Regions from separate parts of the Pseudomonas sp. Tul2A7 genome, predicted to be linked through region 1. Evidence: predicted binding sites of a transcription regulator. Region 1 holds the regulator's gene; each other region holds the start of a gene.
What was found. Region 1 encodes FliA, which starts transcription of late flagellar genes. Its sites were predicted from a motif close to CTAAAGTTTNNNNNNNNNNNGCCGNTAA; they were not measured.
Positions count from the first base shown of each region.

Region 2: the regulator FliA is predicted to act here: its motif matches at 5,777-5,804, upstream of ACOYXJ_RS10450 (methyl-accepting chemotaxis protein).
Region 3: the regulator FliA is predicted to act here: its motif matches at 2,587-2,614, upstream of ACOYXJ_RS16590 (methyl-accepting chemotaxis protein).

Region 1 is NZ_CP186499.1:246,079-256,003, forward strand. It holds gene ACOYXJ_RS01230 (protein-glutamate methylesterase/protein-glutamine glutaminase) at 1-577, opposite strand, end outside; gene ACOYXJ_RS01235 (chemotaxis protein CheA) at 627-2,897, opposite strand; gene ACOYXJ_RS01240 (protein phosphatase CheZ) at 2,952-3,740, opposite strand; gene ACOYXJ_RS01245 (chemotaxis response regulator CheY) at 3,759-4,130, opposite strand; gene fliA (RNA polymerase sigma factor FliA) at 4,297-5,037, opposite strand; gene fleN (flagellar synthesis regulator FleN) at 5,034-5,864, opposite strand; gene flhF (flagellar biosynthesis protein FlhF) at 5,981-7,321, opposite strand; gene flhA (flagellar biosynthesis protein FlhA) at 7,333-9,462, opposite strand.
Region 2 is NZ_CP186499.1:2,339,621-2,349,545, forward strand. It holds gene rep (DNA helicase Rep) at 1-1,202, opposite strand, end outside; gene ACOYXJ_RS10435 (putative bifunctional diguanylate cyclase/phosphodiesterase) at 1,465-3,138, shown strand; gene ACOYXJ_RS10440 (NorM family multidrug efflux MATE transporter) at 3,249-4,646, opposite strand; gene ACOYXJ_RS10445 (LysR substrate-binding domain-containing protein) at 4,806-5,726, shown strand; gene ACOYXJ_RS10450 (methyl-accepting chemotaxis protein) at 5,907-7,883, shown strand; gene ACOYXJ_RS10455 (aldose 1-epimerase family protein) at 8,103-9,317, shown strand; gene ACOYXJ_RS10460 (YifB family Mg chelatase-like AAA ATPase) at 9,314-9,925, opposite strand, start outside.
Region 3 is NZ_CP186499.1:3,690,669-3,700,593, forward strand. It holds gene ACOYXJ_RS16580 (inorganic phosphate transporter) at 1-1,202, opposite strand, end outside; gene ACOYXJ_RS16585 (transporter) at 1,429-2,451, opposite strand; gene ACOYXJ_RS16590 (methyl-accepting chemotaxis protein) at 2,729-4,351, shown strand; gene ACOYXJ_RS16595 (hypothetical protein) at 4,462-4,908, shown strand; gene ACOYXJ_RS16600 (PepSY domain-containing protein) at 5,174-5,479, opposite strand; gene ACOYXJ_RS16605 (glycerophosphodiester phosphodiesterase) at 5,642-6,769, opposite strand; gene ACOYXJ_RS16610 (DUF2025 family protein) at 6,991-7,317, shown strand; gene ACOYXJ_RS16615 (antibiotic biosynthesis monooxygenase family protein) at 7,443-7,748, opposite strand; gene ACOYXJ_RS16620 (CTP synthase C-terminal region-related (seleno)protein) at 7,748-8,452, opposite strand; gene ACOYXJ_RS16625 (LysR family transcriptional regulator) at 8,468-9,409, shown strand; gene ACOYXJ_RS16630 (DUF1003 domain-containing protein) at 9,410-9,925, opposite strand, start outside.

The DNA.
Region 1 (9,925 bases):
GTGCCGGCGACGAAGCGCTGGCAGCCGGAGCACGGCTTGGAGCAGGTGCATGCACAGGCGCGGGTGCCGGACGTGCCGGTGCGCTGGTGCTGTGGCTGCTGAAGCTGGATGGCGCCGGAGCCGGTGCAGGCGTTGGCGCTGCGGCTGGAGCCGGTGCGCTATAAGCACTGAAACGACGATTACTGCGCGAGATGCTATGCACCTTTTCGCACAGCAATTGCTTGACCTTCTCCGGATTGCGCGAGATGTCTTCGAAATTCTTCGGCAGGAAATCCACCGCGCCGGCGTCCAGCGCATCGAGGGTGACCCGGGCGCCTTCGTGGGTCAGCGAGGAGAACATCAACACCGGGGTCGGGCAGCGCTGCATGATGTGCCGCACTGCCGTGATGCCGTCCATCATTGGCATCTCGTAGTCCATGGTGATCACGTCCGGCTTGAGTGCCAGCGCCTGATCAATCGCCTCTTTACCGTTGGTGGCGGTGCCGACCACCTGAATGCTCGGATCCGCAGAAAGAATTTCCGAGACGCGGCGGCGGAAAAAACCCGAATCGTCCACCACCAGGACTTTGACTGCCATAAACACTCCATTAGGTGCAGCGGGACGTTGTCGCCCCGCCGCCCCGGATTCAAATACGCCGTGCGGCGTAACGCTTGAGCATGCTTGGAACATCGAGAATCAGCGCGATGCGGCCGTCACCGGTAATGGTGGCGCCGGACATGCCCGGAGTGCCCTGCAGCATTTTGCCCAATGGCTTGATGACCACTTCTTCCTGGCCGACCAGTTGATCGACGACGAAGCCGATCCGCTGGGTGCCCACCGAAAGGATCACCACGTGGCCTTCACGCTGCTCTTCGTGAGCGGCGGAGCTGACCAGCCAGCGCTTGAGGTAGAACAATGGCAAGGCCTTGTCCCGCACGATCACCACTTCCTGACCGTCGACGACGTTGGTGGTCGACAGGTCGAGGTGGAAGATTTCGTTGACGTTGACCAACGGGAACGCAAACGCCTGATTGCCGAGCATGACCATCAGGGTTGGCATGATCGCGAGGGTCAGCGGCACCTTGATGACGATCTTCGAGCCCTGGCCCTTGGTCGAATAAATGTTGATCGAACCGTTGAGCTGGGAAATCTTGGTCTTCACCACGTCCATGCCGACACCGCGGCCGGAGACGTCGGAGATCTCGGTCTTGGTCGAGAAACCCGGGGCGAAAATCAGGTTGTAGCACTCGGTGTCGCTGAGGCGATCGGCCGCGTCCTTGTCCATCACGCCGCGTTTAACCGCGATGGCGCGCAGGACGTTCGGGTCCATGCCTTTGCCGTCATCGGAAATCGACAGCAGGATGTGGTCGCCCTCCTGTTCGGCCGCCAGCACCACGCGACCGCCACGGGCCTTGCCCGACGCTTCGCGTTCTTCCGGCGACTCGATGCCGTGGTCGACCGCGTTGCGCACCAAGTGGACCAGCGGGTCGGCCAGGGCCTCGACAAGGTTTTTGTCGAGGTCGGTTTCTTCGCCCACCAGTTCCAGGTTGATCTCTTTCTTCAGTTGACGCGCCAGATCTCGAACCAGACGCGGGAAGCGCCCGAAGACCTTCTTGATCGGCTGCATCCGCGTCTTCATGACGGCGGTCTGCAAGTCAGCCGTGACCACGTCGAGGTTCGACACGGCCTTTTGCATGGCTTCATCGCCGCTGTTCAGACCCAGGCGCACCAGACGGTTACGCACCAGCACCAGCTCGCCAACCATGTTCATGATTTCGTCGAGACGCGCCGTGTCAACGCGTACGGTGGTTTCGGCTTCGCTTGCCGGTTTTTCCGGTGGCGGTGTTGCCGGCGCACGGGCCGGAGCCGGTGCAGCAGCGGCAGCCGGTTTTGGCGCTTCGGCTTTTGGCTCAGGCTTGGCGGCAGGCTTGGGCGCTGCAGCAGCGGCCGGTGCCTTGGCGGCAGGCGTGGCGACGGTCGAAGCACTGCCAGCAGCGGCGGTGCCGACTTCGGAGAACTTGCCTTTACCGTGCAATTCGTCGAGCAGCGATTCGAACTCGTGATCGCTGATCAGATCACTGCCGGCAGCGGCGGCCGCTGGAGCAGCCGGCGCCGGTGCCGAAGCAATCGCCGACTCCAGCGCGTCCACGGCAAAGTTGCCCTTACCATGCAACTGATCGAGCAGGGCTTCGAATTCGTCGTCGGTGATGTCGGAGCTGTCGCCCTTGGCCGGCGCCGCAGGGGCTGTCGCCGCTGGTGCAACCGCGTCCACCGCGAACTGGCCCTTGCCGTGCAACTGATCAAGCAACGACTCGAACTCGGCATCGGTGATTTCATCGCTCGCGGCTTCATTGGCCGTTTGCGCAGGTGCAGCAGCGGCCGGGGCTTCAGCTTCAGCCTTGACGGCGTTCAGCGAGTCCAGCAGTTGTTCGAATTCGTTATCGGTGATGTCGCCCGACGCGTCGCCTTCGACGACCAGTTCTTCGATCATCTCGGCCACTGGCGAAGCCGGGGCTTCGTCCGCCGATTGCGGTTCGGCCAGACGCGCCAGGGCGGCCAGCAGTTCCGGGGTGGCCGCGGTGATCGGCGCACGCTCACGAACCTCAGTGAACATGCTGTTCACCGCGTCCAGTGCTTCGAGGACAACGTCCATCAGTTCTGCATCAACGCGACGCTCACCCTTGCGCAGGATGTCGAACACGTTTTCGGCGATGTGACAGCACTCCACCAGCTCATTGAGCTGAAGGAAGCCGGCGCCCCCTTTTACAGTGTGGAAACCGCGAAAAATTGCGTTGAGCAGATCTGCGTCATCCGGGCGGCTTTCCAGCTCGACCAGTTGTTCGGACAGTTGCTCAAGAATCTCGCCGGCCTCAACCAGGAAATCCTGAAGGATCTCTTCATCGGCGCCGAAGCTCATTAATGGGGTGCTCCTACAGGTCTAAAAACCCAAAAAACCTAAAATTCCAAAACTCTAGAACCCGAGGCTGGATAACAAATCGTCCACATCGTCCTGACCGGACACAACGTCTTCTCGTTTATCGGCATGAATCTGCGGACCTTCACCCTGCGAGAGATGTTTTTGTGGATCTTTTTCTGCAAGCATCGCGGCGCGGTCATGTTCGATGCCCGCAAAGCGGTCGACCTGACTGGCCATGAGCACGAGTTTGAGCAAATTGCTTTCGACTTCGGTGACCAGCTGGGTCACACGCTTGATCACCTGACCGGTGAGGTCCTGGTAATCCTGGGCCAGCAGGATGTCGTTGAGATTGCTCGACACCGCACGGTTGTCCGTGCTGCTGCGTGACAGAAAACCGTCGACCCGGCGCGCCAGTTCACGGAACTCTTCAGCCCCGACCTCGCGACGCATGAAGCGACCCCAATCGGCGCTCAAGGTCTGCGCTTCATCAGCCAGACTGTTGACCACCGGTGTGGCGCTTTCCACCAGATCCATGGTGCGGTTGGCCGCGGCTTCCGTCAGCTTGACCACATAGCCCAGGCGTTCGGTGGCGTCGGTGATTTGCGACACTTCCTCGGCCTGCGGCATGTTCGGGTCGATCTGGAAGTTGACGATCGCACTGTGCAGTTCACGTGTGAGCTTGCCCACTTCCTGGTACAGGCCACGGTCACGGGTCTGATTGAGCTCATGGATCAGTTGCACAGCGTCGCCGAACCTGCCTTTTTCAAGGCTTTCGACCAGTTCGACCGCGTGTTTTTTCAGGGTCGACTCGAAATCGCCCTGTGAAGATTCGTTATGCTCCATAGCTCCCCCGCGCGTTCATCAGCCGATGCGTTCGAAAATCTTCTCGATTTTGTCTTTCAACGCCTGAGCCGTGAAAGGTTTGACTACGTAGCCGTTCACACCGGCCTGAGCGGCCTCGATGATCTGCTCGCGCTTGGCTTCTGCAGTCACCATCAGCACTGGCAGGTGCTTGAGCTTTTCATCGGCACGCACGTGGCGCAGCAGGTCGATACCGGTCATGCCCGGCATGTTCCAGTCCGTTACCAGAAAGTCGATGCTTCCGCTGTTGAGCACTGGAATGGCAGTCACGCCATCGTCAGCCTCGACGGTGTTGGTGAACCCAAGATCACGCAGCAGGTTCTTGATGATCCGCCGCATCGTTGAGAAGTCATCAACGATGAGGATTTTCATGTCTTTGTTCAATTCGACCTCCAAGCAGTCTTAAACGCGCCCAGCACCTGGACGCGCCACTTCAATCAATCGGCGCAGCACTCAAAGACTGTCTGGAGCACAACAGAGCAAGACCGGTGCCGTTCATCACCGCACCAGCCTCGTTCGCAGTGTCCCCACACTGCCTTCAGCGCGCTCGCCACTCCCCCAAACGCCCCCGCAAACGGGCCGCGCACTGGCTGTGTAACTGGCTGACCCGCGATTCACTGACGCCAAGGACTTCACCGATCTCCTTGAGGTTCAGCTCTTCGTCGTAGTACAGCGCCAACACCAGTCGCTCACGCTCCGGCAAATTGGCAATCGCGTCCGCCAGCGCCGCCTGGAAGCGTTCATCTTCCAGATCGCGTGACGGCTCCATATGAGCACTCGCGCCATCCTCGTGCAGCCCTTCGTGTTCGCCGTCCTGCAACAGGTCGTCGAAACTGAACAGGCGACTGCCCAAAGTGTCATTCAAAATCCCGTAGTAATCGTCGAGACTCAATTGGAGTTCGGCCGCAACCTCGTGATCTTTAGCATCACGGCCGGTTTTAGCTTCAATTGAGCGAATTGCGTCGCTGACCATCCGGGTATTGCGGTGAACCGAGCGTGGCGCCCAGTCCCCTTTGCGCACTTCGTCGAGCATCGCGCCGCGGATTCGTATGCCCGCGTACGTTTCGAAACTGGCGCCTTTGCTGGCGTCATATTTGGTCGAGACTTCGAGCAGGCCGATCATCCCGGCCTGGATCAGGTCTTCGACCTGCACACTCGCCGGCAAGCGTGCCAGCAAGTGATAGGCAATGCGTTTGACCAGTGGCGCGTAACGCTCGATCAACTCGTACTGCGCGTCACGTGCCGACTTCTTGTAGTAGTTCATACCGCTTGCTGTCATAGCACGGGCCCTGCCGTTTGCTGCACGAGGCGCTCGACGAAAAACTCAAGGTGGCCACGCGGGTTGGCGGGCAGCGGCCAGGTGTCGACCTTCTGCGCGATCGCCTTGAACGCCAGTGCGCACTTGGAACGCGGAAAGGCTTCGTACACCGCGCGCTGCTTCTGCACCGCTTTACGCACGCTTTCGTCGTAAGGCACGGCGCCGACGTATTGTAGAGCGACGTCAAGGAAGCGGTCCGTGACCTTGGTCAACTTGGCGAACAGGTTGCGCCCTTCCTGCGGGCTCTGCGCCATGTTGGCCAGCACGCGGAAGCGGTTCATGCCGTAATCGCGGTTGAGCAGTTTGATCAGCGCGTAAGCGTCGGTGATCGAGGTTGGCTCGTCGCAGACCACCAGCAACACTTCCTGCGCGGCGCGTACAAAACTGACTACCGAGTCACCAATACCCGCAGCGGTGTCGATCACCAGTACGTCGAGATTGTCGCCGATGTCGCTGAACGCCTGAATCAGACCGGCGTGTTGCGCCGGGCTCAGGTGCACCATGCTTTGCGTGCCGGACGCGGCCGGGACGATGCGGATGCCACCGGGGCCTTGCAACAGCACGTCGCGCAACTCGCAACGGCCTTCGATGACGTCGGCCAGCGTGCGTTTAGGGGTCAGCCCCAACAATACGTCAACGTTCGCCAGACCGAGGTCGGCGTCCAGCAGCATGACCCGACGGCCAAGCTCTGCCAGCGCCAGCGACAAGTTCACTGACACGTTAGTCTTGCCGACGCCACCTTTGCCGCCGGTCACCGCGATCACCTGTACGGGATGCATGCTGCCCATGTTATTTCTTTACCTTGTCTTGCATAGACGGAGGCCACATTACTGGCTGCGCGTTCACAACCGGAACAATGCATGGCAGACCATCGATGTAGGTACAAAAACTGTTCATGAATACCTCAGCCTACCTGCTTGGTCGGGCTGTGATAGATATCAGCGAACATGTCAGCCATGGCTTCTTCGCTGGGTTCTTCCTGCATTTGCACGCTGACGGCGCGACTGACCAGTTGATGACGGCGCGGCAGATGCAAATCATCCGGAATCCGTGGGCCATCGGTCAGGTACGCGACCGGCAATTCATGACTGATCGCCAGGCTCAACACTTCGCCAAGGCTGGCCGTTTCATCCAGTTTAGTCAGGATGCAGCCGGCAAGCCCGCAACGCTTGTAACTGTGATAAGCGGCGGTTAGAACCTGTTTCTGGCTGGTGGTTGCCAAGACCAGATAATTTTTTGAACGAATGCCACGTCCGGCCAGACTTTCCAGCTGCATGCGCAGCGCCGGATCACTGGCTTGCAGGCCGGCAGTATCGATCAATACCACGCGTTTGCGCAGCAGTGGATCCAGTGCCTGCACCAGCGATTGGCCCGGATCGACGTGAGTTACCGGCACATTGAGAATGCGGCCCAGCGTCTTCAGTTGTTCCTGAGCGCCGATGCGGAAACTGTCCATGCTCACCAGCGCGACATTCTGCGCGCCGTATTTCAGCACATAACGCGCGGCAAGCTTGGCGAGAGTAGTGGTCTTGCCCATGCCGGCAGGGCCGACCATGGCAATCACACCGCCCTCTTCCAGCGGCTCGACTTCCGGCACGGCAATCATCCGCGCCAGGTGTGCGAGCAACATGCGCCAGGCCTGACGGGGTTCTTCGATATCAGTGATCATCGCCAGCAGATCGCGCGACAACGGGCCGGACAGACCGATACGTTGCAGACGACGATACAGATTGGCTTGCGCTGGACGGCTGCCTTGCAGCTGATTCCAGGCCAGAGTGCCGAGCTGAACTTCCATCAGCTCGCGCAGGCTGTTCAATTCAAAACGCATCGAATCCAGTGCGCGCGGATCAACACCGCCGGAAGACTGCGCAGGCGCCGGGGCCGGACGCGCCGGGGCGGCGTAAGTCGGCTCGCTCAGCGGTTCAGCGGCAGTCAGCGGCAAACCAGCGGTCAACGGCAGGCCGGCGAAGATCTGGCGGTTGCTATTGCCATCGGCTTCGCCACGCAGGCTCAACTCGGCCTGGGCGGTGACGATGCGCGACTGGGTCTTGCGCAGCTCGTCTTCGAGTTCCATGTTCGGAACCCGTGGCGCCAGCGCCGACAATTTGTAATCCAGTGCCGCCGTCAGCTCGACACCGCCGGCAATGCGGCGGTTGCCAATGATGGCGGCATCAGCGCCCAGCTCATCACGAACCAGCTTCATGGCCTGACGCATATCGGCGGCAAAGAAACGCTTAACTTGCATAAACCACTACCTCAGCCGTTGGGCCCTACTGTCGCAACGATGGTCACTTGCTTGTTGTCCGGTATTTCCTGGTAGGCCAGCACATGCAATCCAGGGACTGCGAGGCGGCCAAAGCGCGAGAGCATCGCGCGGATCGGGCCGGCGACCAAAAGGATCACCGGCTGACCTTGCATTTCCTGACGCTGCGCCGCTTCGATGAGCGAACGCTGCAGCTTCTCGGCCATGCTTGGCTCCAGCAGAACGCCCTCTTCCGAGCCTTGTCCTGCCTTCTGCAGACTATTGAGCAATATTTGTTCCAACCTTGGTTCCAAGGTGATCACAGGCAGCTCGGACTCAGTGCCTACAATGCTTTGGACGATGGCGCGAGATACGCCGACGCGCACAGCGGCGACCAACGCGGCGGTATCTTGACTCTTCGCGGCGTTGTTGGCGATGGCTTCGGCAATGCTGCGGATATCGCGCACCGGCACGTGTTCGGCGAGCAGCGCTTGCAGCACTTTGAGCAACTGCGACAACGTGACCACGCCCGGCACCAGCTCTTCAGCCAGTTTCGGCGAGCTTTTGGCCAGCAATTGCATGAGTTGCTGCACTTCTTCGTGGCCGATCAGCTCACTGGAGTGCTTGTACAGAATCTGGTTCAAGTGCGTGGCGACCACGGTGCTGGCGTCGACCACGGTGTAACCGAGCGATTGTGCCTGGGCCCGCTGGCTGATTTCGATCCACACCGCCTCCAGGCCGAAAGCCGGATCTTTGGCGTTGATCCCGTTGAGCGTGCCGTAGACCTGGCCCGGGTTGATCGCCAGTTCGCGATCCGGATAGATCTCGGCCTCGGCGAGGATCACCCCCATCAGCGTCAGTCGATAGGCGCTGGGCGCCAGATCGAGGTTGTCACGAATATGCACAGTGGGCATCAGGAAGCCCAGATCCTGCGAGAGCTTCTTGCGCACGCCCTTGATCCGCGCCAGCAATTGCCCGCCCTGATTGCGGTCCACCAGCGGGATCAGGCGATAGCCGACTTCCAGGCCGATCATGTCGATCGGCGTCACGTCATCCCAGCCCAGCTCCTTGGTTTCCATGGCGCGGGCCGGCGACGGCAGCAGCTCCTGCTGACGTTTGACCTCTTCCAGCGCCACGACCTTGGCCACGTTCTGCTTCTTCCAGAACAGGTACGCGCCACCAGCGGCCAGCGCGGCCATGGTCAGGAACGAGAAGTGCGGCATGCCCGGCACCAGGCCCATGACCGCCATCATCCCTGCCGCCACCGCCAGCGCTTTCGGCGAGGCGAACATCTGGCGATTGATTTGCTTGCCCATGTCTTCCGAGCCGGAAGCACGGGTCACCATGATCGCTGCTGCTGTGGATAACAACAGTGATGGCAATTGCGCCACTAAACCGTCACCGATGGTCAGCAAGGCGTAAACCTTGCCGGCGTCGGCGAAGCTCATGTTGTGCTGGAAGATACCGACGGCCATACCGCCGATGAGGTTGATGAACAGAATCAGCAGGCCGGCGATGGCGTCACCACGGACGAACTTGCTGGCACCGTCCATCGAACCGTAGAACTCGGCCTCTTGGGCGACTTCTTGGCGGCGCGCCTTGGCCTGGTTCTGGTCAATCAGACCGGCGTTGAGGTCGGCGTCGATCGCCATTTGTTTGCCGGGCATCGCATCGAGGGTGAAACGCGCGCTCACCTCGGAAATCCGCCCGGCACCCTTGGTCACCACGACGAAGTTGATGATCATCAAAATCGCGAAGACCACGATACCGACCACGTAGTTACCGCCGATCACCACTTCACCGAAGGCCTGAATCACCTTACCGGCAGCGGCGTGGCCGTCCTGACCGTGGAGCATCACCACCCGCGTCGAGGCCACGTTCAACGCCAGCCGCAGCAAGGTCGCGACCAGCAGAATCGTCGGGAACACGGCGAAATCCAGCGGTCGCAGCGCATACACGCAGACCAGCAGGACGACGATCGACAGCGCGATGTTGAAGGTGAAGAACACGTCGAGCAGGAACGGCGGAATCGGCAACATCATCATTGCCAACATGACCAGCAGCAACAACGGCACGCCCAGATTGCCTCGACTGAGGTCGGCAACATTCGAGCGAGCTGTGTTGAATAACTGAGAGCGATCCACCGGTTTTCCCCGTTCCTTTAAAGCAAACTTTTGACGCCCAGAGCGGGCTCACGGGGGGTACTGCAAGAAGCTTTCCAACTTTTGCCGGTGTGATGAAACAGAGGTGTTCAACTGAGGATTTTGCTGATTGGGCTGACGCTTTCGCGAGCAGGCTCGCTCCCACAGGGAATCGCATTCCAAATGTCAGAGTGAAATGCAATCCTCTGTGAGCGCGCCTGCTCGCGAAGGGGCCAGTGAAGACGGCGCCAATCGCCTTTTAACTTTGGCTACTTGGCAATCAGAGTAAGCGTCCGCCCAACACACCTTGCGCGATTAAACGGGCGCCCACCTATGCGGTTGCAGTTCGGTAATCTCACTCGCAGAACCGCTGTCCCGTTCAATCGGGACAGCGAGTGTTGGCGTCTCGACAGCAAGTTTTTTATCCAAGCGATAAACGACCACTCATCGGATTTCGTCTGATACC
Region 2 (9,925 bases), 2.1 Mb from region 1:
GCGTTGTCGTCGTCCGGGTTGACGATCAGGCGGAAGTAGGCCATCAGGTCTTTTACTTCCTGGCGGCCGAAGAAGCTGTTGCCGCCGCTCAGGCGATACGGCACCTGGTGGTGCTGCAGTTTCAGCTCGATCAGTTTGGCCTGATAGTTACCGCGATAGAGGATCGCGAAATCGCTGTACGGCCGGTCGGTGCGCAAGTGCAGGCTGAGGATTTCCATGGCCACGCGCTCGGCTTCGGCGTCTTCGTTGCGGCAGCGGATCACGCGGATCTCGTCGCCGTGGCCCATTTCACTCCACAGCTGCTTTTCGAATTCGTGCGGGTTGTTCGAGATCAGCACGTTGGCGCAGCGCAGGATGCGGCTGGTGGAGCGGTAATTCTGCTCGAGCATCACCACTTTCAGCGATGGGTAGTCGTCCTTGAGCAGCATCAGGTTTTCCGGCCGCGCGCCGCGCCAGGCGTAGATCGACTGGTCGTCGTCGCCGACCACGGTGAACTGGTTGCGCTTGCCGATGAGCATTTTTACCAGCAGGTATTGGCTGGCGTTGGTGTCCTGATATTCGTCGACCAGCAGGTAGCGCACCTTGTTCTGCCACTTTTCGAGGATGTCGGCGTGTTCTTCGAAAAGCTTTACCGGCAGCAGGATCAGGTCGTCGAAGTCCACCGCGTTGAACGCTTTCAGCGTGCGCTGATAGTGGGTGTAGACGATGGCGGCGGTCTGCTCCTTGGGATTACGCGCGTTCTCCAGAGCCTGAGGCGGCAGGATCAGGTCGTTTTTCCAAGCGCCGATCATGTTCTTGATCTCGTCGACGCCGTCGTCGCCCGCGTATTCCTTCTGCATGATGTCGGTCATCAGGGACTTGACGTCGGTCTCGTCGAAGATCGAGAAACCGGGCTTGTAGCCCAACCGCACGTGTTCCTTGCGGATGATGTTCAGACCGAGGTTGTGGAACGTGCAGACCGTCAGGCCGCGCCCTTCGCCGGCGCGCAGCAGGGTGCCGACCCGCTCTTTCATCTCGCGCGCGGCCTTGTTGGTAAAGGTCATGGCGACGATGTACTGGGCGCGGATGCCGCAGTTCTGGATCAGGTGCGCGATTTTGCGCGTGATCACGCTGGTCTTGCCGGAGCCAGCACCGGCGAGCACCAATAGAGGGCCGCCGACGTAGTTCACGGCTTCTTGCTGCCGGGGATTGAGTCGGGACATACGAAAATTCGGGAGTCGTTGACGAAATGGGCCGGCATTTTAACAGGCTCAGAGAATTGTGCTGCTCTGTCCGACTTGTGACGTACCGCGCGATTCAAATTTGCCGGTTTTGTTACTTTCGCGGAGGATGCGCGGTGATTTTGCGGCTAATGTTCTCCTTCGTGACACAAAATAACGTTTTGATAACCGTTGTCATTTGGTCATTGAACGGTGCAACGGCATAATGCCCCGCCCACATCATTGCAGAGTCTAGGGAGCTAGCTTGTCTACGCCTGTCGAACCCTTGCGTTTGCTGCTACTGGCCGAAGAGCCAGCGTGGACAGCGTTATTGCGCGAGTGTCTGGCTCCGATGGGGAGCGCGGCGGTGCTGATCAGCGCGCCGAGCTGGGACTCGGTCAGCAGTTTGTTCGAAGACAACCGCAATGCGGTGTTGTTGACCCTTCCGGCGTTGCAACCGGCACCGGGCCGTTGCAGCCTGCCGACGGTATTGCTGCTGGAGCACGAACCGGACACCGCACCGGTTGGCGTCAGTGACTGGCTGGTGTTCGACGCCCTCGACGCCGGCATGCTGCGCCGTTGTCTGCGCCATGTGCGCGAACGCGGCGTTCTCGAAAACACCCTGCAACGCCTCGCCGAACAGGATCCGTTGACCGGCATCGCCAATCGCCAGGGTTTTCAGACCTTGCTCGCCGCGCGCCTCGCGGAAAACGACGGTCGCGGCCTGGCCCTCGGGCATCTCGATCTCGACAACTTCCGCCACGCCAACGACGCCCTCGGTCATCAGGCCGGTGATCGCTTGATCCTGCAAGTGGTCGCACGGCTGAAAAGCCAGCTGGAGGCCGGTGATCAACTGGCGCGGCTGGGCAGCGATGAATTCGCTTTGCTGATCGACACCCGCCGTGCGCCGCAGCGCGCCGAGTGGATGGCCGAACGCATCACCGAAGCGCTCGCCGAACCGTATTGGGTCGATGGCGAAAGCCTGCTGATCGGCTCCAGCCTCGGCATCGCCCACGCTCGCGCGCAGGGCGGCGCCGACCCGCTGATGTGGCACGCGCACATCGCCATGCAGCAGGCGAAGAGTACGCAGGGCTGCACCTTTCATATCTTCAACGAACGTATCAACCGCAATGCGCGGAGCATGGCTGATCTGGAAAGCGAACTGCGCCGGGCCTTGCGCCGCGATGAGCTGGAGCTGCATTACCAGCCCCGTCTGAACATGCAGGATGGCCAGATTGTCGGTCTCGAAGCGTTGGTACGTTGGCGTCACAGCGAGCGCGGCCTGCTGCCGCCGAGCGAGTTCGTGCCACTGGCCGAGCAGAGCGGCTTGATTGTGCCGCTGGGTTACTGGGTGATTTCCCGGGCCTTGCGCGATATGCAGGCGCTGCGCGAACGCGGATTGCCGGCGCTGCACATGGCGATCAACCTGTCGTTCCGCCAGTTTCAGGACAGTCAGCTGTTACCGACATTGAGCCGCTTGATCGCCGAACGCGGCGTCGAGGCGCAATGGCTGGAATTCGAATTGACCGAAACCGCGGTGATGCGCCGCAGCGATCTGGTCAAGCAGACCATGGATGCGCTTGGTCGCCTCGGCGTGCGTTTTTCGCTGGATGATTTCGGTACCGGGTTCTCGTCGTTCGTGCACCTCAACAGCCTGCCGATCACTTTGCTGAAGATCGACAAGAGCTTTGTCGGTGGCATGGAGCAACGTGAGGAGAACCGCAAACTGGTGCACGCGATGATCAATCTCGCGCACAACCTGCATCTGGAAGTGGTCGCGGAAGGGGTTGAGACGCCGGAGCAACTGGAGCTGCTGCGCGGGTTTGGCTGCGATCAGGTGCAGGGTTATCTGATCAGCCGACCGTTGCCGTTGGCGGAGTTGGTGGAATATCTGACGTTTGGATCGAGTCAGCAGCCAGCCCTCGAAATCGTGAACTGACCACATAACCAATGTAGAAGTGAGCCTGCTCGCGATAGCAATCTACCAGTCAACATTTTGCTTCGACTGATACACCGCTATCGCGAGCAGGCTCACTCCTACAAGGGATCTCAGTCGGCCTGAGCGACTGTGTAGTGATTCGACGACGCAGGCTCCAACCGAATCATCCGCTTCATCTTCCATTCAAACGCCAGTGTCAAACTCACCGCCGCACACGCCAACCCCAACGCCAATCCCCACCAGACGCCCGTCGGCCCCCAGTTCAAATGGAACGCCATCCACCACGCCGCCGGCGCACCGATCAGCCAATAGCAGGCGAGCCCGACCAGGAACGTGGTTTTCGCATCCTTGAGGCCACGAATGCAGCCCATGGCAATCGTCTGCGTGCCGTCGAAAAGCTCGAACCACGCCGCCACGGCCAGCAGGCTCACCGCGAGGCGGATCACCTCGGCAAACGCCGGATCGTTATGGTCGAGGAACAAGCCGACCAACTGATTCGGCAACAGCCAGAACACCATGGCAAAAGCCAGCATCACCACCGCGCCGAACGCGATGCCGACCCGGCCCGACATGCGTGCATCCAGCAACTGACCGGCGCCGTAATGCTGGCCGATACGCATGGTGATCGCATACGACATACCGGCTGGCACCATGAACGCTACCGAAACGATCTGCAGGGCAATCTGGTGCGCGCCCATTTGTGTGCTGCCCATGGTGCCCATACACAGCGCTGCAAAGGCAAACAGCCCGACTTCCACCGCGTAGGTGCCGCCAATCGGCAGGCCGAGGCGCCACAGTTCCTTCAGGTATTGCCGATTGGGCCGCGACAGGCCCGCGCGCAACGGATAAGCGTCGTAGGCTGGATGCCGGCGAATATGCCAAGCCAGCACCAGCGCCATGCAGTTGGCGACAATCGCTGTGACCAGCCCGATCCCCATCAACCCCAGTTTCGGCAGGCCGAACATACCGGTAATCAGCGCGTAATTGAGCAGAAAGTTAGCCACTGTGCCGCCGAGGCTGATGACCATCACCGGTGTCGCCCTGCCAATCGCGCTGGTGAAGCCGCGCAGGGCCATGAAGCTCAGGTAGCCGGGCAGGGCGAAGGGCAGGGCGATCAGGAATTGCCCGGCAGCGTTGACGTTGGTTTCGGTCTGGCCGAACAGCAGCAACACCGGTTTCAGGTTCCACAGCAATAAGCCGGCGCCCAGTGCCATTAGCCACGCCAGCCACAACCCTGCTTGGGTCAGGCGTGCAGCGCCCAGAATGTCGCCTGCGCCCTGGCGGATCGCCACCAGCGTGCCGACGGCTGCGATCACGCCGATGCAGAAGATCGACACGAACGAATAGCTCGCCGCGCCCAGACCGCCGCCGGCCAGTGCTTCGGGGCTGATGCGCGCCATCATCAGGGTGTCGGTCAGCACCATCAACATGTGCGCCAACTGTGAAGCGATCAACGGCCCCGACAGCCGCAGGATGGCCCAGAGTTCGGTACGCACAGGATGCTGCATGGTCATCACCACTCGATTTTCAGAGGGAACAGGAGATCGAGGATTCTCGGCGCTTGGCAGGCTTTGCACAAAGGGATAAAAAGGATGGGTGGCATGATTAAAACTCATCTTGAACACATTCTTTCACGTCGGCTGCATCCCGCTGTAGGAGCTTTCTGCATGTCTCGTCGTCTTCCTCCCTTGTATGCCCTGCGCGCATTTGAAGCGGCGGCACGGCACAGTTCGTTCACCCGTGCGGCGGAAGAGTTGTCGATCACCCAGAGCGCAGTCAGTCGGCATATTCGAACCCTGGAAGATCATTTCGCTTGCCGGCTATTCCATCGCAGTGGTCGCAACCTGCAACTGACCGAGGCCGCTCGCCTGCTGTTGCCCGGCATCCGCGAAGGCTTCACGGCGCTGGAGCGGGCCTGCAATACCTTGCGCGCCGAAGACGACATTCTGCGCATGAAGGCGCCGTCGACCCTGACCATGCGCTGGCTGCTGGCACGGCTCAGTCGCTTCCGCCACTTGCAGCCGGGCAACGAAGTGCAACTGACCAGCGCCTGGATGGATGTGGATTCGGTGGACTTCAACGATGAGCCTTTTGATTGCGCTGTGCTGTTGAGTGACGGGCATTTTCCACCGGACTGGGAGGCGAGCCTGTTATTTCCCGAAGAACTGATTCCGGTGGGTGCGCCAAACCTGCTGAATGATCAGCCATGGGATTTGGCCCGGCTGGCGTCCACCGAATTACTCCACCCGACCCCGGATCGTCGTGACTGGCGCAGTTGGCTGGAGCACATGGGGCTGTCCGATCAGGTGTCGCTCAAGGGCGGACAGGTGTTCGATACCCTCGAGTTAGGGATGATCGCCGCGGCGCGCGGTTATGGTGTGTCGATGGGCGACCTGTTGATGGTCGCCGAAGATGTGGCGCAGGGACGACTGAGCTTGCCGTGGCCGACGGCCGTCGCCAGCGGACTGAATTATTACCTGGTGTGGCCAAAGACCCGTCCGGGAGGTGAACGTTTGCGCCGCCTCAGCGACTTCCTGCAAGGCGAAGTCCGCGCCATGGAACTGCCGGCGGTTGCGCGCTTGAGCTGAAACGTTCGAGCCGCCACAATGGCGGCCTTGTGCCATAACCCTGCTGCTCGCTCAAGTATTCGGCTTTACCGCCGAATACGTGCATGTGGAACCGTCGTGCCGGTATCCAGGATTCACCCCATTAGAAAATTATCCGAGCTGCGATCAAGGAGGATCGGGAAGTTCGGTCAGGAGCTTTCCATGTCTCAACCTCGCGCTCGGATCGCCTCGCAGCTGGGCCTCGCGCTCGCCGTGATACTGGCGATTGTTATCAGCGGCAGTACGGTATTCGCCCTGCGTTCGCTGGATACCGCCAACCTTGCTACCCGTGAAGAGCATCTCGCCAGTGAAGCGCGTCTGCTCGCCGACCAATTGAGCACCTTCCACGGCACGCTGCGCGAAAGCACGCAGCGTCTGAGCGGGCTGTTCGAAAAGCGTTTCAGCGCAGGTTTGAGCATTCACCCGAGTGAACCGGTGACCGTCGCCGGCACCCAGACCCCGGGCCTGCACTTGGGCAGTGAAGTGCTGAACAACAACTTCAAGGAAGTCGACGAGTTCAAGCAGATGACCGCTGGCGTCGCCACGCTGTTCGTGCGCAGCGGCGAAGACTTCGTACGGGTCAGCACCTCGCTGACCAAGCAGGATGGCACTCGCGCCATTGGCACCTTGCTCGATCACGCGCACCCGGCCTATGCGAAGCTGATGGCGGGGCAGGGTTATGTCGGTCGCGCCTTGTTGTTTGATCGCTCCTACATGACTCAATACACGCCCGTGCGTGACGGCAGCGGCAAAGTGATTGCCGTGCTGTTTGTCGGGTTCGACTACACCGACGCGCAGAACGCCCAGTTCGACAACCTCAAGCGCTTCCGCATCGGTCAGACCGGCTCGCTGGCGCTGCTCGATGAGCAAAACAAATGGCTGGTGGCTCCGGCGGGTGTCCAAGCGCTGGATCAGGCGGTTACGGTGATTGGCGGCCTGGCCAAAACCCCGGGCAAAGGCCAGTTCTGGAGCGACAAGGCTGAAGATTTCTACAGCGTCTCGGTGCCGTTCGACGGTGGGCCGTGGGCGGTCGTGGCGAGCATGCCAAAAGCCGAGATTCGTGCGGTGACCTGGAGCGTTGGCACGCAACTGGCTATCGGCAGTTTGCTGGCGATGCTGCTGGCGGTCGGTTCTGTGGTCTGGCTGCTGCGCAGCAAGTTGGCGCCGCTGAGCGACCTGGTTCGGCAAGCCGAAGCTCTGGGCGCCGGCGATCTGAGCGTGCGCCTGAACGTGTCGAGCAACGACGAAATCGGTCAACTGTCCCGCGCGTTCAACCAGATGAGCCAGGCGCTGTCGACCATGGTCGAGCACATCCGCCGCGCTTCGGAAGAGGTCAACAGCCGTGCGCAAGCATTGTCCGGTTTGTCCGGCGGCGCGTATGACGGCATGGAGCAGCAGTCCGGCGAGATCACCAGCATGGCCGGCGCGGTTGAAGAATTCAGCGCCACCTCGCTGAACATCGCCGACAACATGGGCGCCACCCAGCGTCTGGCTCTGGAAAACGCGCAGCAAACGCAGATTGGTCGCAGCTCGATGGAAGAAGCTTCGTCCTCTCTGGAGCAAATCGCTGGTGCCCTGAACAGCACCGCCACGGTGATCAACACCCTTGGCCAGCGCTCCCAGGAGATCGGCGGCATCGTCGGCGTGATCACCTCGATTGCCGAACAGACCAACCTTCTGGCGCTCAACGCTGCCATCGAAGCGGCCCGTGCCGGTGAACAAGGTCGCGGCTTTGCCGTGGTGGCTGATGAAGTGCGCAGCCTGGCTTCGCGCACCCGTCAGGCGACCGACGAGATTTCCAGCATGATCCATAGCATCCAGCAGGAAACCGGCAACGCGATCAGCACAATGGAACAAGGCAATGTGCTGATGCAGGAAGGCCTGTCGCGCAACGCCAATGTCGCTTCGGCGCTGGCACGTATTGACGAGCAGAGCCGTTCGGCGGGGCAGCAGTTTGCTGCGATCACCACGGCGACTCAGGAGCAGAGCAGCACCGCGACCTTGCTCAGCAGTAACCTGCAAAGCATTGCACTGGCCAACAGTGAGCAGCGTGAGGTTGTGTCGAACCTGGCTGTTACCGCCAAGGAGCTTGAGAAGCTGGCGGCGGATTTGCGTTCCGAGGTTGATCGCTTCCGTTGATGCACCTTTGAAATAGCTTTCGCGAGCAGGCTCGCTCCCACAGTGTTCGGTGTGATTCACAGATTTTGTGAAGACCCGGATCCCCTGTGGGAGCGAGCCTGCTCGCGATTGCATTACTGAAGATCTTCGGCAGAACATGCAATCTGTCGATCTAATACACTTGCTGAAACGTTTCCGCAGCGCTATAAAAATGGCACAACTCCAATAAAGGCTGCTGCCATGACCCCGCTCAAACTCGCCGTCGCCCTCGGCGCTTTCACTGCTGCCTCCCACGCCATGGCTTGGGATTACGTCCTTCTCGATACCAACAAGCCCGCGCAAAACTGGACCATCACCAGTGAGCAGCTTGGCGTGAAAACCGACAAACCCTTTTCTGTAAGCCTGCGTACCTTGCACGGTGGGCGGCAGGAAGGCGTCAGCATCGTCGATATCGATAACGGCACGATGAAACTCTCGGTGGTGCCAACCCGAGGCATGAACGTTCTGCACGCCTCTGTTGGCAACGTGCGCATGGGCTGGGATTCGCCGGTCAAGGATGTGGTCAACCCGGCCTTCATCGAACTCAACGGCCGCGGTGGTCTGGGCTGGCTGGAAGGCTTCAATGAGCTGGTGACCCGTTGTGGTTACGAATGGGTCGGCCATCCCGGCATGGACAATGGTGAGCTGCTGACCCTGCACGGACGCGCTGCCAACATCCCGGCCAGTACCGTCACGCTGCACATCGACGAAAAGCCACCCTACGCCATCAGCCTGCGCGGTGAACTGAAAGAGCAGGCGTTCAAGAAAGTCGACTTCTCGGTCGTCACTGAACTGGTCACCGAGCCCGGCAGCGTGCGCTTCGCACTTAACGATACGCTGACCAACAACGGCGATTATCCGAAGGAATACCAGGCGCTGTATCACAGCAATTTCAGCACGCCGTTCCTCGAGCAGGGCGCACGTTTTGCTGCACCGGTTAAACAGGTATCGCCGTTCAACGACAAGGCCAAGGGCGATCTGGCTGACTGGCAGACCTATCGCGCGCCGACCAAGGACTATGACGAAACCGTCTACAACGTCGTGCCCTATGCCGACGCCAAAGGTGAAACCCTGACCGTTTTGCACAATAAGGCCGGTAGCCTCGGCGTCTCCGTCGGCTTCAATACCCAGCAGTTGCCAGTGTTTTCCCTGTGGAAAAACACCGATACGCAAGGCCAGGGCTATGTCACCGGGCTGGAGCCGGGCACCAGCTTTTCCTACAATCGCCGCTATCAGCGTCCGCTGAATCTGGTGCCGACCATTGCACCGAAAGAACACAAACAGTTCCAGATCAGCTACAGCCTGCTCGCGGACAAAGGTGCTGTGGATAAGGCCTTGAAGCGTGTGACCGAGATTCAGGCGGGGCGCGAGACCGAAGTGCGGCAGACGCCGTTGGTGGATCTGACCGAGCATTAAGGTGTTGCCGGCCGATATTGCAGCGCCTCGGCCAAGTGTTCGCGTTTGATTGCATCGACTTGCTCAAGGTCTGCCAGAGTGCGGGCGACCTTGAGTAGCCGGTGTGCTGAGCGCAGCGATAACGTCAGCCGTTCACAGGCTGATTCCAGCCATTTCTCATCGGCTGTGGATAACTTGCAGTGTTTTTTCAGTCCTGGCAAATCGAGAAACGCGTTGGCGCAGCCTTGACGCTTCTGCTGTCGTTCGCGAGCCTCGGCCACCAATGCCGCAGCGCTGGCGCTGTCCTCGCCGGGTTTAATCGCAGGATTCAACGCCGTCGCTTCCCGCGCCACCGTCAGGTGCAGATCAATCCGATCCAGCAACGGCCCCGATAGCTTGTTGCGATAGCGCTGCACCATGTCCGGTGTGCACGAGCACTTGCCGCTGGGCTCGCCAAGATATCCACAAGGGCAGGGATTCATCGCCGCCACCAACTGGAAGCGTGCCGGAAAACGTACGCGATCCTTCGCTCGGGCGATGACGATATGTCCTGACTCCAAAGGCTCGCGTAAAACCTCCAATACCTTGCGATCAAACTCCGGCAACTCATCGAGAAACAGCACACCATG
Region 3 (9,925 bases), 3.2 Mb from region 1:
TCGGCGTCGAAATTGCCGACCTTGTTCTTGTCCATCAGGCGAATGCTTTCGCTGGCCAGGTACATGTCATTACGCACGTTGCCCATGGCTTCAGCCGGGACTTTCGCCAGCGAACCGTAACCTTTGACTTCTTCACCGATGTGCCCGGTGAGAGCGGCGAGGGCCGGGATCAGTTGCGGCGTGGCGTCCTTGCTGCGCACGTAATCGGAAAGGACCGCACGCGGATCGGCCGGTGTCGGCAACGGTGCACTTTTCACCAGCGCTTGTTGGGTGACTTGCGCCACGGCGGCAAACTGCAGCGATTGTTCTTCCGGCATGGTGCGGTTCAAGGCATACGCCATCGGCAGCGTGCCGACCAGAATCAACATGATCAGGCCCATGCCTTTCTGGCCGTCGTTGGAGCCGTGGGCGAAGGACACGCCGGTGCAGGTCAGAATCAGCAAACCGCGAATCCACCACGGCGGCGGGGTGTTGCCTTCCGGGGCTTTATACAGCGAACGATTCTTCACGAAGGCGCGCAGCGCCAGCAGCAACAGTGCCGCACAACCGAAACCCACCAGTGGCGACAGCAACAAGGCGTATCCGATCTTGGTCGCCTGTGCCCAATCGACACCGCTGGTGCCGTCGCGGCCGTGCATCAAGGCATTGGCCACACCGACACCGATGATCGAACCGATCAGCGTGTGCGAAGACGACGCCGGCAAACCCAGCCACCAAGTGCCGAGGTTCCACAGGATCGCCGCAATCAGCAGAGCAAAGATCATCGAGAAACCGGCAGACGAACCGACCTGCAGAATCAACTCCACCGGCAGCAACGCGATGATGCCGAACGCCACCGCGCCACTCGAAAGCAGCACGCCGAGAAAGTTGAAGAACCCCGACCAGACCACCGCGACATTGGGTGGCAGCGAGTGGGTGTAGATCACCGTCGCGACGGCGTTGGCGGTGTCGTGGAAACCGTTGACGAACTCGAAACCCAGGGCAATCAACAGCGCCACACCGAGCAGCAGAAACGGGGTCCAGGTGGTGACCACCGTGCCGAGTTCGTGCATGTCGTGCATCAGGCTGTAGGCGGTGAACAGCATCCCCATCGCCAGCACGGCGAAAAAGATCACGTAGGTAAACGGGCCGGTTTTCTTGTCGAGGGCTGGCCTGCCGCTGTGGGCGGACGTGGGGCTGGCGGTCAGGGAGGGAGTAGCCATGAGCGGACAATCCTGAGCGAGGGAAGGAATGTCGCCCATGATCGTTGCAGAATGTTACAGAGTGACTGCGCCATGTCAGTGTTTGGCTGATTAGCCCAACCGTCGGTCTTCTGCTCGTTCCCACGCTCTGCGTGGGAATGCCGCCCGGGACGCTCCGCGTCCCAGTGACGCAGAGCGTCACTCGATGCATTCCCACGCAGAGCGTGGGAACGAGCGTGTGGAGAAATCAATAGTCCCCGCGCTTGCGAAACGCCCACCGCCCGGCAATCACGGTAAACGTCGCCACCAGCGCGACCAATATCCAGAACCCCTCCGGATCCTGCGACAACGGCACGCCACCCACATTCATCCCGAAGAAACCGGCAATGATGTTGATCGGCAGCGCCAGCACAGTCACCACCGTCAGGGTGAACAGCGTGCGGTTGCTCTGTTCGTTGAGGTTGGCGGCGATCTCTTCCTGCAGCAGTTTGATCCGCTCACCCAGCGCAGTGAGGTCGTTGATGATCAGCGCAAACTCCTCGGTGGACTTGCGCAGCTCCTTGACGTCCTCCTTCTGCAACCACGGCGGCGGCCGGTTAAGCAGACGCAACAACGAACCCGGTTCCAGCGCCAGCAGCCGTTGCAAACGCACCAGCACGCGCCGGTTGGCACCGAGTTCTGCACGGTTGGTCGACAGTCGCGAGGAGAGCAATTCGTCCTCGACCTGATCAACACTCATGCTGGTCTTGCGCACGATTTGCGTGAGCACTTCGCCCTGATCGCGCAGCAGATGCACGAGCAGTTCCGAGGGCGAACGAAAGCGTTCGCCGGCCTTCACCGATGAGCGCAATTTGTCCACCGAGTGCAGCGGTTGCAAACGCGCGCTGACAATCAGTTTGCTGCGCACACAAACCCACAGCGTCGACACGTCCGAGGAGACCATGCTGCTCAGGTTGAACACCACATCGTTGACCACCGCCAGCAACGCCGAATCGACATGCTCGATGCGCGTCGAACGCGAGCCTTCGTGCAGCGCCTCGAAAAACTCCTCGGGCAATTGCAGATGACTTTTCATCCAGCGCTCGCACGCCGCGTGCGCCAGATTGAGGTGCAGCCAAAGAAATTCGCCACTGTCGCTGTCGTCCTGCAAACAGCGCAACGCCGTGGCGGAATCGACTTCGCGGCCACGTTCACCGGGCAGGAAGCGATAGCCGTAGAGCAGGCCAAACAGATCGGGATCGCGATGGCTGATATCGAGGCTGTGGTTCATGAAGGCTCGCTGCGAGGAGGGTGCGTCGGTTGTGCAAATGGCAGGTTCACTGAGCCGCATCATCGCAATGTCACATGACGTTTATGTGACGGCAAAGTGACGTCAAATCAGCGACTTACCGATGGTCTGATTTTCTTCAAGAAACGCTCTGGCGCGCCGATCACAGGTGCGTTAGGTTGCGCGCCATTGGCCATGAACCAAGGCTCGCCGACATGGATGTCCGGCACAATTTCACGCCTTACCGGGCGTGCCTCATCCTTGTCCTGAGTATCTTCCGATGCTGCAAAAATCCCTGAGAGCGCAAATTCTCGCCCTGCTGAGCGGCAGCCTGCTGGCGGTGCTGTTGATTGCGCTGGCCTGTTTTCATTTTCTGTCCAACGGCGTGCAAAGCTACAGCCGGTTGATCGCAGGCCCGTTGCATACCTCGCAACTGATCGACGAAGCCAACCTGCAATTCAAGGTGCAGGTGCAGGAGTGGAAAAACGTCCTGCTGCGCGGCAAGCAACCGGCGGATCTGGCCAAGTATTGGGGCCAGTTCGAAGATCGCCAGCGCGATGTGCAGAAGCTCCTTGGTGAACTGGCCAGCCAGAAAGGCATAGAGCCGAGTCTGAAAAACCGCATCGAACGTTTGCGTGATGAGCATCGTCAGTTGGGTTCTGCGTATCAGAGGGGACGTGATGCCTACGTGGCTGCCGGTGGTGATCCGGCGGCCGGTGATGCGGCGGTCAAAGGCGTCGACCGCGCCGCCAGCGATCAGATGAGTGAACTGGTCGCCGAGTTGCGCAAGCAAGGCACCGCGCAGTCGGCGCTGATCAGTGCCGAGGCCGATCGCACCGTGTGGCTGGGACTGTTGGTGATGCTCGTGTCGGGTCTGCTGATCGGCCTGTTGAGCCTGTGGCTGGTCAACCGCAACCTGGTCGAGCCAATTCGCAAACTCATCGATTACGTCACCCAATTGAGCCGCGGCAAACTGGCCGAACGTGTGGTCAGCGACCGTCAGGATGAGCTGGGCAATCTTGCCGCTGCCGCCAACACCCTGCGTGATTTTCTCGCCGAAACCTTCACCCGTCTGCAGCGCAGCGCGAGTGATCTGGACAGCGCCAGCGGTGAGTTGAACGCGATCGCCACGATCATGGCCGGTGGCACCAACGAGCAGTTCAACCGCACCGATCAAGTGGCCACGGCGATGAACGAAATGTCCGCTACCGCGCAGGAAGTGGCGCGTCACGCCGCCGATGCCGCGCGTGCTGCGGACGATGCTGACCAGTCCGCCCAACAGGGTGAAAAGGTCATGCAGAGCACTATCCACTCGATCACGCAGATGCGCGGCGAAATCGCCAACACCGCCACGGTGATCCGTCGTCTGGAAGCCGACAGCGGTCGTATCGGCAAAGTGCTGGAAGTGATTCGCGGCATCGCCGAGCAGACCAATCTGCTGGCACTCAACGCCGCGATCGAAGCGGCGCGCGCCGGTGAAGCCGGGCGTGGTTTTGCCGTGGTTGCCGATGAAGTGCGCAACCTCGCACAGCGCACCGCCGAGTCGATCATCGAGATCAACCAGATCATTCAGAGCGTGCAGACCGGTGCGGTGGACGCGGCGCAAGCCATCGACAGCGGCCAGACGCGCAGTGATGAAAGCGTCGAGCAGGTGACCCAGGCCGGCGCGATGCTGGAGCGCATCACCCACGCCGTGGAAGCGATCCGCGACATGAACCGTCAGATCGCCACCGCTGCGGAAGAGCAGACCTCGGTGGCCGAGGACATCTCGCGCAATCTCACCGAAATCACTTCGATCGCCAGCACCAACCTCGACAACGTGCAGCGCACCGAAAGCGCCAGCCAGAACCTGCATGGTCTGTCCGGGCAACTGAACGAAGTCACCGCGCGTCTGAGCGCCTGACGCCATCGACTGTGTACCGGTTCGGATACCGAGTCGGTACACAGTCGATCTCAAATTGATGCGGCCAGTGTCGATGACCGGTTATCTATAACCGGCATTGGAGCCTTTTCATGGTCAGCATCACTTCTGTTTCGATCAATCAGACCGTCACGACACCCACCAGTAAAACTTCGATCAGTGACGTCGGTGACGACGCGTCTACCTCAGCAACCGCCAGCACGGGAGCTACGCCCGATACCGGTAAAGTCGCCGCCGGTGGTGGGGCGGCGCCGGCGGGTGACAGCAGTTCCAGCAGCAGCGAGGAATCGGATTCGGTAAAGGAACTGCGCAAGCAGATTGCCGAACTGCAGAAGCAATTGCAGGAGGAGCAGCAAGCGTTGCAAGCGGCCCAGGCGAAGCAGGAAAGTTCTGATGCGAAGGTCGCCGAAGTGGCTGCCGCGCAAGCGCAGATCACCGCCACCTCGGCCTCCCTGTCCACCGCCACCGCCTCGCTGTTGCAGGCGTTGCAGGATTCTGACAGCAGCACTTCCGGTTCGCTGGTCAGCACCTCGGCGTGATGCCCTTTTCCCTCACCCTAGCCCTCTCCCAGAGGGAGAGGGGACTGACCGCGGTGACTATTCGAGTTACGCCGAGCTGAAATATCGAGGCGCACTCAGGTCTTGAATAGCCCCCGATCGGCTCCCTTTCCCCCTCGCCCCCTTGGGGGAGAGGGCTGGGGTGAGGGGGAGAAAATCTCACTGACAACACATCAACCATGCCAAACACCAGACACAAAAAAGCCGCACGATCTTTCAATCGTGCGGCTTTTGGTGGTGCGTTCAATCAAGTGTCTTGCTTGTTGCTCAACACCTTGCCGGTCGTTGCATCAAAGTCCACATCGAACTCTTTGCCATCAGCAGTTTTCAATTCAACTTCATACTCATAACCGTTGAAGTGGTTATCCAGATCCGTGTCAGTGATAGTCGCACCCGGATGCAGTTTCAGTGCTTCGGCGTTCATCGACTCCAGCGACTTGATCTTGCCCGACTTAACCAGTTCAGGAATCTGGTCAACGCGAACATCAGCCTGGGCCAGGCCAGCGGTAAGAGTCAGAGCAGCGGCGGTAAACAGGGCAGTCAAAGTTTTCATCGGTTCGTTCCTTGGGGTGATTCGTTTAAGTGGCCTCAGGTTAACCGGCACAACTTAACTCACCCTTAAAATCCCAAACCCAAACAAAACGGGCAAGCCCTGCACCTGCACAGAACCTGTGGAAGTGTGGCTTGCCCGCAATGAAGGCGCCTCGATTTCAGATCAGAAACCGTTGTTCTTCAGCACCTGATCAACACTGGCGGACGCCGGGCGTTTATAGAATTTCAACAGCTCGCTGGCACGGTTGGTAAAGATGCCGTCGACACCGGCCGCCATGACTTTCTCGAAGTCCACCGGCTCGTCGACGGTGTAGACGTGCACCAGCATGCCTTGGTCGTGGGTGTATTGGTTCATCCACGGTTGCACCAGATCCGAATAGCTCTGGTCGCCGCCCTTGGTCAGCTTCGCCGACGGGCCGGTACCGATGGCACCTTGCGACTTGGCGTAATCCACCCATTGTTTGAATTCGGCTTCGGACTTCGGCTCTTGCTTGCCGTAGAAAACGTTTTTGTTTTTCTCGCCGGATTCGGCAAACGTCACTTTCGATTTCGGCTCGATGCTGCCTTCGCCCACCCACAACAGGAGGATTTTCGGCACTTGCGGCATTTCTTTTTCCAGCAGTTCGAGGCTGTTTTTCTCGAACGTCTGCAGGATCACTTTGCCTTTACCCTGACCAACACCCAGCGCACTTTTCGCCAGTTTCGAACCGGCCGGGCTCAGCCAGCCACGATCCTGCAGTTTTTCCTTGAGGTCTTTCTCGATCCCGGGAAACAGCTGCGGCTCTTTGGTCTCGATGTACAGGCCCGGCTTGTGTTGCGGATTGGCCTGAGCGATGTCGATGATTTCATCGAGAGTCAGAATTTTCAGCCCGGCGTAGGACGGGCGGGCGCGATCCGGGTACTTGGCGTTGAACCAGCTGCCGGCATCGAGGGTTTTCAGTTCGGCCATGGTGAACGCGGTGGCCGAGGCGTCTTTGCGCTCCGGAAACTTGCTGGCAACGTCAGTGGTGCGTTGCAGGTTGTCGTCGTGCAGGGCGAACAGCACGCCGTCCTTGCTGCGCTGCAAGTCCATTTCCAGGTAATCGGCGCCCAGGTCGCGAGCCAGTTTGTAGGAGGCAGCGGTGGATTCCGGTGCATCGAAAGACGCGCCACGGTGGGCGATCACCGCCGGGTGCGGGATACCGTTGGCGGCAGCGATCGCTTTCGGATCAGTCTGGCTGGCGGCGTGCGCCTGACCGAGGCCGAGCAGCAGGCTCAGGACCAGAGCGCTTTTGGTGAAAGTAGCGGGCATGTTCGAGTTCCTTTCGCAGGGCATTTTCAAAGACGTACCTTTTAACAACTGAAACGCTCGGGTGCTATCGCAGGACCGACATAAACGTATTAAAAGCGATTTTTCCTGCACTTTTGTGGCGCGGTTTGCAGTACGCTTGCCAACGGCAGACGCTCCGGCAGAGGGCGCGCCGTGCAGTTGCCCTGCGTGTAAACCATCGATCTTTTTTCGTGAGGTTTACCATGCGCATCACCTCCCAACTCATCTGCCAGGCTGCCGACGATCTCAAGGGTTTTGTCGGTCTTAACCGCAAAACCGGTCAATACATCGTGCGCTTCAGCGAAGATTCGTTCGGCATGGACGTGGCCGATGACGGCATTATTCCTGTGAATGAATTCGTCTGGGCGCCGGCGACAGCGCAGACCATGACGCTTAAACGCGAGTTGATTCAGTTGTTGCTGGATCAGAATATTGATGACCGAATCAACATCACCGAGCCGTTGCGCGTTTATATGAGCAAAGTTGAAGTGCCGGAGATTGTGGCGGTGCGCAGTCTGGTGCGGGGCTGAAGTTTTGCTGTGAGGGTGAGGGCCTCTTCGCGAGCAGGCTCGCTCCCACATTGGATCTGCGTCGATCACAAATCCCCTGTGGGAGCGAGCCTGCTCGCGAAGGCGGCCGTCAATGCGCCGCTATTTTATGGCCCGAACCGATACTCGCGTTCAACCTTGCACACCCGCGTATGAAACGCCGAATACCATTGCGAACGACCACGCGCCTGAATCTCCCGATGCTCAGGATGCTGCCGCCACGCCAGAATCGCCGCTTCGCTCTGCCAATACGACACCGTAATCCCCACGCCATCCGCCCCTCGAACCGACTCCACCCCAAGAAACCCCGGCTGCTCACTCACCAACGCAGCCATGCGCTCAGCCGCATCGGCATAGCCGTTGTCACCCTCGGTTCGAGTCGACGTAAAAATCACCGCAAAGCAGGCAGCCATCAACGTGACTCCGCACAAGCTTCAACAAACGCGCGCACCAGCGGCGGCATCTGCCCTTTGAGCGCCGCGCGTTCCGGTTGAAACAACGTGGCGACAAAGAACCGCTGATCCTTGAGTTCAATTGCGCGCAAATCCCCCGTCGAATCATGACCCACGGCGTGTAGCCGATCGTTCAACAGTTCCCGTTCGAACAGCGGATTCACACCGAAGCGGCAGCGATAGCCTTCACGAATCTGCGACGTTTCGTACGCCTTGGCGATCAACGACCCGGGCACCAAATGAATACTGTCCACCGCTTCGACCAGCGAACAGGTCAACGGCGTGAGTACCGCGCGTTCAGAGTCGGGCGATGTTTCACCGTGTTCCGCATCCTCCCAACCCAACACGTTGCGGGAAAATTCCAGCACTGCATGCTGAAAACCGCCGCAGGTGCCGAGGAAAGGGCGCCGCTGTTCGCGGGCAAAACGGATCGCCCGCAATGCGCCGGCTTCACTTTTGTAAGGACTGGCGGGGACGCACCAGAAACCGTCGAACCGCTCGAGCGGCGTATCGGCGTGGATCTGCTCGGTGGGCAACCATTCGAATTGCACGTTGCGGTTGAGGTGTTCGGCGACCAGCCCGAGGGCGACGGGAATGGCTTGGTGGGCGGTGACTTGCGGATCGTAGTCGCCGATCAGGGCGATACGGAGGGCGCTGTTTTCCATGGGATTTCCCTGCGCTTGTTGATTGATGGCCCTCACTATAGATTGGCGTTCACGCACTCAATATGGGCGTTTCCCCAAGTGATCAATGCAGCGACGCACTATCAGCTCGATTACCCCGATCTCGCCCTGATTCTTGCCTTGGTGCGCGGCGGCTCGCTGGCCCGGGCCGCGCAGTTGTTGAAGGTCGACGTGTCGACGGTATTCCGCGCCGTGCGCCGTCTCGAAGCCGCACTCGGTCAGCAACTGTTCGAAAAAAGCCGCACCGGCTATTTACCGACAACTCTCGCGCAGACGCTGGCCGAGCAAGCCGAACGTGCCGAACAGGCGCTGGAAGCCGCGCGCATCGGCGTGGAGCAGGGCGGTGAAGTGGTCAGCGGCACGGTGCGCCTGACCTGCACCGACTCGGTATTGCAGAGCTTGCTGCTGCCGGCGCTGGCGCAGTTCATGCCCAATTACCCGGCACTGACCATTGAGCTAAGCACCTCCAACGATTTCGCCAACCTCAGTCGCCGCGATGCCGACATCGCCCTGCGCCTGACGCGGACACCGCCCGAGCATCTGGTCGGACGGCAACTGGCGAAGATTTCCTACCGGGTCTGTGCCAGTACGCGCTATCTGCAGAATGTCGATGCTTCGGATCTGACGACGTTGACCTGGATCGCCCCGGACGACTTTCTCCCCGATCATCCGACGATTGCCTGGCGTCGCCAACAACTGCCCGGCGTGACACCGGGCTATCGCTGCAACAGCATGTTGTCAGTCACGGAGCTGGTTCGCGCGGGCCTCGGCGTGGCGGCGTTACCGGACTTTCTGATCACCGAGGGTGTGCAGGCGTTGAGCGAGCCGCTGCATGGTTATGACACCGCGCTGTGGCTGCTGACCCGCCCGGATTGCCGGGCGTTGCGCTCGGTGGTGACGTTGTTCGATGAATTGGGGCGGGCGCTGCGTTTACCGTGATCAGCGCTGCGGGTTCTGGCGCATGTGATCGTGCAACTCGCTGGTCAGGCTGGCGATGCGTTCGGTGAGGTTTTTGGTCATCTCGGTGAGGCGGGTGTTCTGCTCCAGCAGCTCAAGCAGTTGCGCGGTGTTCTTCGCGGCTTGGGCCTGACGCTCGGTATTGGCCTGTGCCAGGTCTTCCCGATGTAGTGCGTCTGCATCGGCCTGCGCCTTGTCGCGGGCAGCCTGGCGTGTTTGTGCGAGCAGAATCAGCGGCGCGGCGTAGGCCGATTGCAGGCTGAAGGCGAGGTTCAACAGGATGAACGGGTAGACGTCGAAGGTGGTCACGCCAAACGCGTTGAGGCAGACCCACAACAGCACAATCAGGGTTTGCGCACCGAGAAACATCGGCGTGCCGAAGAACCGCGCAAACGCCTCGGCGCGCAGGGCGAACGTGTCGTTACCGAAGGTGGTGCTGAGGTGGGCGTGGGGGCGGTGGAAGCGCAGGTGATCGACGGTAGATGTGTGAGGCGTTGC